DNA from 2 places in the Robertmurraya sp. FSL W8-0741 genome. Region 1 is predicted to be linked to the other one. Evidence: riboswitches for the same ligand, from Rfam matches in the RefSeq annotation. Region 1 holds a riboswitch; the other holds the start of a gene.
The links. A riboswitch is a leader RNA that binds a small molecule or an ion and turns the genes downstream of it on or off. The one in region 1 is predicted to bind S-adenosylmethionine.

Region 1 (4,659 bases):
CCATCATTGCAAACCAGGATGCGTTAATGATGTTCCTTGACATTGTTGAGGGCTTGCATGAAATGGGTGTGCTAGAAGCAGCAAAGTCAATGCTGGAACAGCGCGAAGATATTGGAGCGATCGCTATCCAGCAAGCGAATCAGCCGGGTGTTCATAATATCATCAAAAACGGAATGACTGTGATTCAGTTTGCAGGCTCAATTCATCCCGAGCAATTGCAAGCCCTTTTAAATGGGTTAAATCTTGGCTTTGATCGTATGCTCGATGTCGCTCAGACAGGAGAGCAGAAAGGTTTGCTTAAATTGGCTTCAAGTTTAAGAGAGCCAGAAGTGTTGTTGTCGCTCACAACACTTACTGAATTTTTGCATGGAATGGGCGAAGCGTTCAAACGAGAGAATGATAAAGTGAATTAGTGAGGGGGGTTACGATGGAAACAAGCAAAATAAATCTGCAAGGTGTGAGCTCTCAAGTTGATGCAGACAAGGTTCTTCAGGCCTTACATGAGGTATGGGGGGTTCGAAATGCTGAAGTTCGTTTCCACAGTCAGGAAGCGATCATAAGTTTTGACGAGAACGCTGCTTCCTTGCATGATTTTGAACAAGCTATTATTGATTCTGGTTTTGGAGTCTCGAAATGATGAGTGGGAGGATATGAAATGAGAGTATGTGAAGTCTGTGGAATTGAGGAAGAATGGAGCCCTACTGAAAAGGATAGTGACAAAATAGAAATGGGCTATCTGCATGTTTGCGAGGCTTGTCAACAGGATCGAAAATTTCATCTATACGAGCCAATGGAATAAAAGCGATGAACGAAAGGACGATGATATGAAGCCGATCGCAACCATGCGCAGGACGATGCGCTTTCAAAACGGAAGAATAGTTGTTAAAGATGAGGCGGTTGTAACAGAGTACCCTTTAACGATCAAAATAAATGGAAAAGAATGGACTACTTTAGTTTGTTCACCAGAGAACTTGGAGGAATTAACGCTCGGTTTTCTTGCTTCAGAAGGAGTGATCAAAAAAATTGAAGATATTGATGAATTGTGGATTCAAGAAAATGAAGGCTATGCCCATGTTAAAACGAAGCGAATAAACCCCTTTTATGAAAAGCTGCAAAATAAACGCTATATTAATTCTTGCTGTGGGGGGAGCAGGCAGAGCTTCGTCTTTGCACATGATGCGTTAACAAGCAAAAGAATAAACAAATTCCAAGTAAAGTTATCAATTGAAAAAGTGTTTCACCTTATGGCTAAAATGGAGGAAGCTGCGATAGTTTTTCAACAAACAGGGGGAGTACACAATGCGGCACTTTGCGATCAAAACGGAATTATTTTAACGAGAATGGATATTGGCCGCCATAACGCTTTAGATAAAATCTATGGCAATTGCATGAAAAATAAGCTTGAAATTCGAGATAAAATTTTGGTTTTCAGTGGCAGAGTTTCTTCTGAAATTTTAATAAAAGCTGCGAAGATTGGATGTGAAATTATTCTTTCTAAGTCAGCACCGACTGAACTAGCTTTAGAACTAGCGGAGCAGTTAGGCATTACAACGATTGGTTTTATTAGGGGTCAATCTTTGAATGTTTATACATTTCCAGAGAGAGTGCTAATTTCAAACAGTATTGACGAGGAGAATTTTTTTCCAAACAAAAAGAGCATTTAAATGCTCTTTTTGTTGCTATTCTTTGGATTTTTGCAGCGTTTTTTCAGCGAGAAACAGGCCGATTGCTTTATTGTGTTCCCAAATTGACGGGAAGGCAGTAAGCGGTAAGCTGCTGTCTTCGACTAGAGAGCCGATTTCTATTGTAAAAGCGGGCTTTTCAAATTCTTCTATAAACCAATCGGTAAAGCCGCCGCCCTGTTGGTGAAAAGCAGGCTCCTCCAATTCGTAATTTGTCAAATCCGAAACTTTTTCAGCAATTGTATAGTAATCATCGGTAAAATTAGTTGTATGGGTAAGACCCCATTGATGATAGCCCCAAAAAATCACATTTCCAGATGAATGATAAGAAACGGCAATTTCTGGTTTAATGTTACGGGTGAATTCAACAAGCGCCTTTACTTCAACTGCCTCCAAAGGTCTTCTACCCTTGTAAAATTGATAGTTAGGTCTTCTATTAACCCCTTTTAAATTTTCCCAATTAGCAGGGTATTGTCGGTTTAGATCTATTCCGTGAATATTTGCTTTCCAACGAACAAAATGAATTGAGCCTTCATTCATCTCTACGAGACTCCAATGAATATTAGCAGGGAAGGCATGGAGTCCAAATTGTTGCAACGTTACTCCGTCAGGATTCACCATAGGGACAAACCAAATCGATACTTGATTCAAGATATTGGGACTGAAATCATTTATAGCTTGATTATTTTCGTATGCTGTTAAATACGTTTGAAGCATTTTCATTAATAGAGCACTGGTCATCCACTCTCTGGCATGGTGAGCACCATGTATCAAAATGTTTCGTTTGCCATGTCCTAATTTAACTGCCCATACTTTTCTTCCGTAGGTAGTGGTGGCAAGTGCTTTGTAAGTAAGCATGTCTGGGTAGAGCTCCGAAAGCTTATATAAGTCTTCCGTTAAAGCTTCATACGTATAGATCATTTTCGTGTTGATGTCATGGGTGCGACTGAAAGATGGGGTAGCTGGAATAAACAAAATGAGCATAATAACTATCCATTTCAGATTAAGCAGTTTTTTTAATGTATTCATATTCTTTATTTTGCTATAAGGAAGCCATTTTCATGAATTTTTTTCAACAGTAATTTTTGCTTCCGCACTGCGACCAGAATTCATTTCTTGGCAATTGAATATGATTTCAAGCGAAAATAATTGAAATTCATGCATTATTTCGTCTATAATAAAAGCAAATTAAATAGTTATCAAGAGTGACCGAGAGAACTGGCTCTAAGACGTCACAGCAACCTGTATGTATGCAAGGTGCTCCAACCAGCAAAGCAGAAGCTTTGGATGATAAAACGGTAAAAACTCCTTTTGTATCCAATGCAAAAGGAGTTTTTTTGTGACCGTCAAAGGAGATGAATTGTATGAATATTAGTGGGGCTGCAAGAAGTTATATGGCAAAGTATTTTAATGAAGAGGATTTTTTAATACATGTATCGAAAACAATCGAGCGTCAATTGCAGGAATGGGATAATTCTTATAAAGTCATGATCATGAAATTGGAGAATTATCTTTGGACTGCCAGAAATGTTGACAATGATTATGAACTGTTACTTTCAGAACATGAAATTAATGTTCTGCAAAAAAAGGATCCATATGCATTGGATCGAGAAATATGGAATGAACTACAAAAACAGGGGCTCATGATTTTGAATGGCTATGGAAATTATTTAGATCAGATTTTTTGATTTTTTGGACAGAAACACTTTTTACGACTTCTCGCATATAATATCTTCGGTGCGAAATAAGGTTGATCTTCTTTAGGGAGGATTTCATCCTTATTTTGCTTAGCATTGTGTACATTTAACATGAGAAGGGAAGGAACAAGGTCGTGAAAGAAAAGCAAATAATCATGAAGAGAGAGAATAGCAAACATAGTAGTGAATTTAAGGTTGTTAAGGTTGAGATTTCTGCACCAGTAGAATCATTATATGCAGTCTGTACACCTGTTAATCTAAAATAGCAACTAACTTAATGTTCTGTAATTTGACAATTTTTTTATTTTTTGTCGAAATGCTATTATAATATAACTAATATTTTGCGGTAAGTTGGGAGATATTTTATATTTTTCTATATTTATGAAGGTTTGACACAAGATAATATAGTATTTCGAAATTATTTTCAGTTTTTTGACCCGTTAGTTGATTATTTACATGCTAGTTGGGCTGTGTTACTATCAGTGTTGCTTTGATAGTTAGGAAAACGAAATTTTAACAGTTTTTTCTATTGTTAAAGCAAGCATTTAAATTTTCAGCGGGGTGTAGTTTAGATGAAAGTGCAGAATTTAGTTCCGTTTGAAAATACGGAATTACTTAAAGAGATAAGTGTTCTTCGCTCCAAAAAGAACGAACTATATCACAAAAGTGGCCCAAATAGTCCAGTCTATCTTGATCTAGCATTAAAGCTTGACTTTTTAGAGACTCAATACATCGAAGAAAAAATAGATCATCTTATTAAAGATTAGCTATTGCCGTTTTCTGCAGGGCTAATGAAAAAATTTGATTATTCATCCATAAAGTGAGAACGTTCACTATTGGGCAAAATGAGAGGAGCATTATGATAATGCTCTTTTTTTATTGCTGAGAAACTGTTGTTGAATGCTAGTGTATCGCCGTTTAGTGCAAGCCGGTCTTAACCGTTGGTACAGCGATGATCATGAAAGAAAACGATCTTTATTCCTCCTCACATTATCTTCCTTACTATCATCAATCAAGGCATGCGAATTAAATTAAAGTGTTTGAATAAATTGAAAATTTATAATGAATAGTCATTCATTTTGTGTTATCTTACAAGTAGGTGCAGTTGAGGGTGGTGGTTATTTGTTTGTAAAAAAACGGTCCATTAAGGGGGAGAAGGGCAATGTCCGTTATATCGAAGGACTGGTTACTTTTCACAATGTTCATTTGAATGTTTATTGTTTTGAACTGGATGGTGTTCTTATTGATACAGGTGCGCAAGTTTTACTCAATGAATTTAC
Region 2 (4,659 bases), 1.5 Mb from region 1:
GATGATCGCTCAATCCCCAAAAATCAACAGCTGGAGATTTTCGGAACATCGAAAACAGTTTGTTCCTAGGATTCATACTCACTTCCGCACAAACAATTAAGTTGCAAAAATCCAATTACCAATATTTTTTAGATTTTACTGCATACGCTAAGCGTAGATGCACCCATTAAATAGTTATCCACAATAAATAAGCTTAGTAGACGACATTGAAAAACCAGCTCCAAAAATGGAACTGGTTTTCTCATGATTATTCAGACACTGGAACAACTGCACCTTCATATTGTTCTAAAATAAAGTTTTGGATCTCTTCTGAACGAAGTACTTCAACAAGCTTTTTAATCGCTTCTTTATTTTCATCTCCACTGCGAACAGCAATAACATTCACATATGGTGAATCACTTTCTTCAATTGCAATTGAATCTTCAAGTGGATTTAATCCAGCATCGATTGCATAGTTGGAATTTATAAGAACAGCGTCACCTTCATCGTTATTATAAATTTGTGGCAAAAGAGATGCTTCATATTCTGTATCAAATTGTAAGTTCTTCGGATTATCGACAATATCATCAATGGTTGCTGCTGTTTTTTCAATACCTTCTTTAAGAGTAATCAAGCCTTCTTTTTCAAGAAGTGATAAAATACGACCATGATCTGGGACAGAACTACTAATAATAATATGTGCTTCATCAGGTAAAGCATCTAAGCTATCATATTTCTTTGAATACACACCGATAGGTTCGATATGAATTCCACCTGCATTAACGAAATCATAGCCATGCTCTTCAATTTGCGCATTCAAATACGGAATATGTTGGAAGTAATTCGCATCTAAGTCCCCACCCGCTAATGCTTGGTTGGGAAGAACATAATCTTGGAACGTTTCGATTTGAAGTTCAATTCCTTCTTCCGCTAAAATTGGCTTCGCTTTTTCTAAAATTTCAGCATGTGGAACATTTGATGCTCCTACAACAAGGGTAGTCGTTTCTTCAGTTTCAGTTTCGGCCCCTTCTCCATCTGCATTGCCGCCATCTTCAGCATCATTATTCGTGCTTCCGCATGCAGCTAAAAATAAAATTAGTGCAAAAGATGCAAAAATAGCTAACCATTTTTTCATAGTAAACACTCCTTATCGTTTATCTAATTTATTTGTTATGACATCTCCAATAAATTGGATGACAAATACAATGATTAAAATAATAATCGTTGCCATTAACGTAACATCACTTCTTGAACGTTGGAATCCTTCCAAGTAAGCAAGGTTTCCGAGTCCACCAGCTCCGATAACTCCAGCCATTGCTGTATAGCCGACTAGAGCAATCGCAGTCACCGTAATACCGGAAACGAGCGCTGGCATTGATTCAGGCAGCAATACCTTCCAAATAATCGTGCTTGTTTTAGCCCCCATCGATCGAGCCGCCTCAATAACCCCTTTATCAATTTCCCTTAAGCCAATTTCAACCATTCTTGCGTAAAAGGGAGCAGCTCCAACAATTAATGCTGGCAAGGCAGCATTTTCCCCAATCATTGTACCAAGCAAGAATTTCGTAATGGGGATAAGGAGAACAATCAGAATAATAAAAGGAATCGATCTAAATACATTAACAAAAGCACTAATAATTTTATTCACAAATGCATTTTCCCAAATATTTCCCTTAGCTGTTAAAAAGAGTAATAAACCTAGTATAATGCCGATAATAAAGGTTGCAACTACCGAAATCCCTGTCATATAAAGCGTTTCTACTGTTGCTTCCCACATTTTATCCCATTTCACATTTGGAAAGAGCTCATTTATCATGTTTTATCACCTCTACTCCAACCTGCTGGGACGTAATAAAATCAATTGCTTTTGAAGTTTCTGAAGCCTCTCCGTCAATATGGATAAACAATGTACCATATGAGCCGTTTTGCGTTTGAGAAATCTTGCCTTGCAAAATATTAACGGTCACTTCGAAATTACGAATAAGATTTGTAATTAATGGCTGTTCTGCAGACTCACCAACAAACCCTAATTGGATTACCGTACCTTGAGGGTAACGTTCAAGTAAATGCTCAATCGTTTCTTTCGTTTCTTCTGGCTCTGTCACCTGCGAAACAAACCGCTTCGTAATTTTCTGCTGCGGGTTTTTGAATACTTCTAACACCTTCCCGGTCTCAACCACTTTCCCATCTTCCATAACAGCAACCCGATGACAAATCTTGCGAATCACATGCATTTCATGAGTAATGAGAACAATCGTTAAACCTAAACGTTTATTAATATCGACCAAGAGCTCTAAAATGGAATCTGTTGTTTGTGGATCGAGTGCAGAAGTCGCTTCGTCACAAAGCAGCACTTTAGGATTGTTCGCCAATGCACGTGCAATTCCCACCCTTTGCTTTTGACCACCACTTAGCTGTGAGGGATAAGCATCCTCTCGACCTTCAAGACCAACAAGCTTAATCAATTCATCCACTCTTTTAAGTCTGATATTCTTTGGAATACCGGCAATTTCCAATGGGAAAGCAATATTCTCGCGAACTGTTCTAGACCAAAGTAAATTAAAATGCTGGAAAATCATGCTGATTTCTTGGCGAGCCTTGCGCAGTTCTTGACCTTTAATTTGCGACACTTGTTTATCAGCAACAGTGACAGAGCCCGCCGTTGGAATTTCCAAACCGTTAAGCATTCTTATCAGTGTACTTTTTCCCGCACCGCTATAACCAATTACGCCAAAAATTTCACCTGCATTTATTTCCATGCTGACATCATCGACAGCTACAACTTTTCCTTTGAGAGAAGAGTACACTTTTTTCACATTTTGTATGGAAATCAAATATTATTCACCTACTTTTAAATCCTATTATTCTTATGAGATAACCAAGTTTTATAAACACTGGCAACTATGCCATTCATAGCTTTAGCTCACAAGCGTTTTTCATTCATAAGAACATGCTGTTCCAACATAGAAATAATTTTCGTCTCCAAACTACATAAAAATGCCTTCCTGCAGACAAGCAGAAAGGCATGCGTTATAAAATGTCCTTTCTCTCATCTATCAAAGCAATGCTTTGTGTGAATTGGCACCATTTCAATCACTTGACGGTTGCCGGGCTTCATCGGGCACATCCCTCCACCTCTCTTGATAAGAGCACACTATTAAATTCCATGTTGAATATGGGTGTTATCATAACATGTAATAACGAACATGTCAATGAAAATATTAAACACTCGAATGGATTCCCCAATCCTCTAAGAAGTGTTAACAGTTAAGTCAATTGATTATTTGAAAGCCTTTGGTCTCTTTTCGATATAGTTTGGAATTGCTAGACGAAATAAAGATTCTAATAATAAAGCGGTTCTCAAACTCCCCTGCCAATCTACTTCTTGGGCTGCAATTGCTTTTCTCAATTTCAAATTTCCCGTTATAATTGCTTCCATAACTTGTTTTTTACCCATTATAAAAACGTTAGCGGCATTCCTTTCGTCCTCATAAATCCGCAGCACTCCATCTTCAATTTGTAAAATCGCTTGTTCTTCATCAGCAATCAATTGAACAGATATTGTTTTATGTAATAAAGGGGTTAAGTGACTTCTTTCATTTACTTCATCAACCAATATACGAAGCAATTCCAGCAATGGTAGCCCTCCTATATGAAAATAATTTCATTTCTTTTACTTGAACTATTTCGATTCAAGAAGAAAAACCCCTTTAAAATTGATTCGACAAATACCAGCATACACCTCACATCAATATCAATTTAAGCGACTGTACTGAAAATACAACGTTTTTATGTAAAAATTTCCCGAGAAATATGTTGGTTATTGTGATTGAGCCGATTTTGCTGTCGAAGCACCAGCTGGACGATTTATGCTTTTAAAAACAGTAAGGAAATAAATAGAGCCAATTAAATAAAGAGACGCTGTGATCGTAAAGACTATTGCATACCCCCAATACGCTCCATACATGATCACAATTCCAGTTGAGACGGGTCCCATCACGGCCCATCCAAGATTGAAAACCATTTGATTTATCGAATTCGCTAAGCCTTTTACAGAATCATTAACCTTCGACATCATCAGCGACGTTTGAATCGGATTTCCCGCATTCATCAACGCCTGCCGAAACAGAAAACCAATTGCTGCTAATGTTAAATTTTCAGTGTATGCTGTAAGTAAAAGAAAAGGTAAAGATGATAATTGAAGAATAACAACTGCTTTTACCTCTCCAAACTTTTTAACCATCATTGGTCCTATGATCATCGCGACTGCTGTAGCAGCTTGGCCTAATGAAATAATTATCCCGATGATTGAGTTTGAAGCCATAAATCTATCTGCAAAATACAAGTTCAAATAAGGGATAACAAGCCCTGCTCCAATTCCTATAATTAATTGTGCTATCGCGAATAAGAGGATGATTTTGAACCCTTCTCGTTGCTGCTGTATTTTCTCCTTTAATGGCAGCTTTTTCTCTTTTTTGACCACTCGATTCTCTTGAAATTTCAATATTGGGATAAATGAAGAGAAATAAAATAGACCTGCAATAATTAACGTTACTCTTATACTCATAAGCGGTGAAAGAAACAGTGAAAAGACATCAGTAAAGATTCCACCAAACAGGTTTCCAATCACACTCGCACCTGTCATAACGGCTGAATAAATACTGAAAAGATGGACTCGTT

Region 2: another riboswitch for S-adenosylmethionine. It lies ahead of NST02_RS06305 (methionine ABC transporter ATP-binding protein); the one in region 1 lies ahead of NST02_RS13785 (hypothetical protein).

Annotation. Positions count from the first base shown of each region.
Region 1 covers NZ_JBBOQG010000001.1:2,846,232-2,850,890, reverse strand. Annotated here, with positions in the region: gene NST02_RS13810 (DUF1641 domain-containing protein) at 1-413, shown strand, start outside; gene NST02_RS13805 (heavy-metal-associated domain-containing protein) at 428-637, shown strand; gene NST02_RS13800 (hypothetical protein) at 656-799, shown strand; gene fdhD (formate dehydrogenase accessory sulfurtransferase FdhD) at 825-1,664, shown strand; gene NST02_RS13790 (M14 family metallopeptidase) at 1,680-2,711, opposite strand; SAM riboswitch class I at 2,876-2,979, shown strand; gene NST02_RS13785 (hypothetical protein) at 3,047-3,370, shown strand; gene NST02_RS13780 (hypothetical protein) at 3,952-4,146, shown strand; gene NST02_RS13775 (MBL fold metallo-hydrolase) at 4,502-4,659, shown strand, end outside.
Region 2 covers NZ_JBBOQG010000001.1:1,303,108-1,307,766, reverse strand. Annotated here, with positions in the region: gene NST02_RS06315 (MetQ/NlpA family ABC transporter substrate-binding protein) at 248-1,114, opposite strand; gene NST02_RS06310 (methionine ABC transporter permease) at 1,127-1,795, opposite strand; gene NST02_RS06305 (methionine ABC transporter ATP-binding protein) at 1,785-2,813, opposite strand; SAM riboswitch class I at 3,026-3,129, opposite strand; gene NST02_RS06300 (SCP2 sterol-binding domain-containing protein) at 3,260-3,616, opposite strand; gene NST02_RS06295 (MFS transporter) at 3,800-4,659, opposite strand, start outside.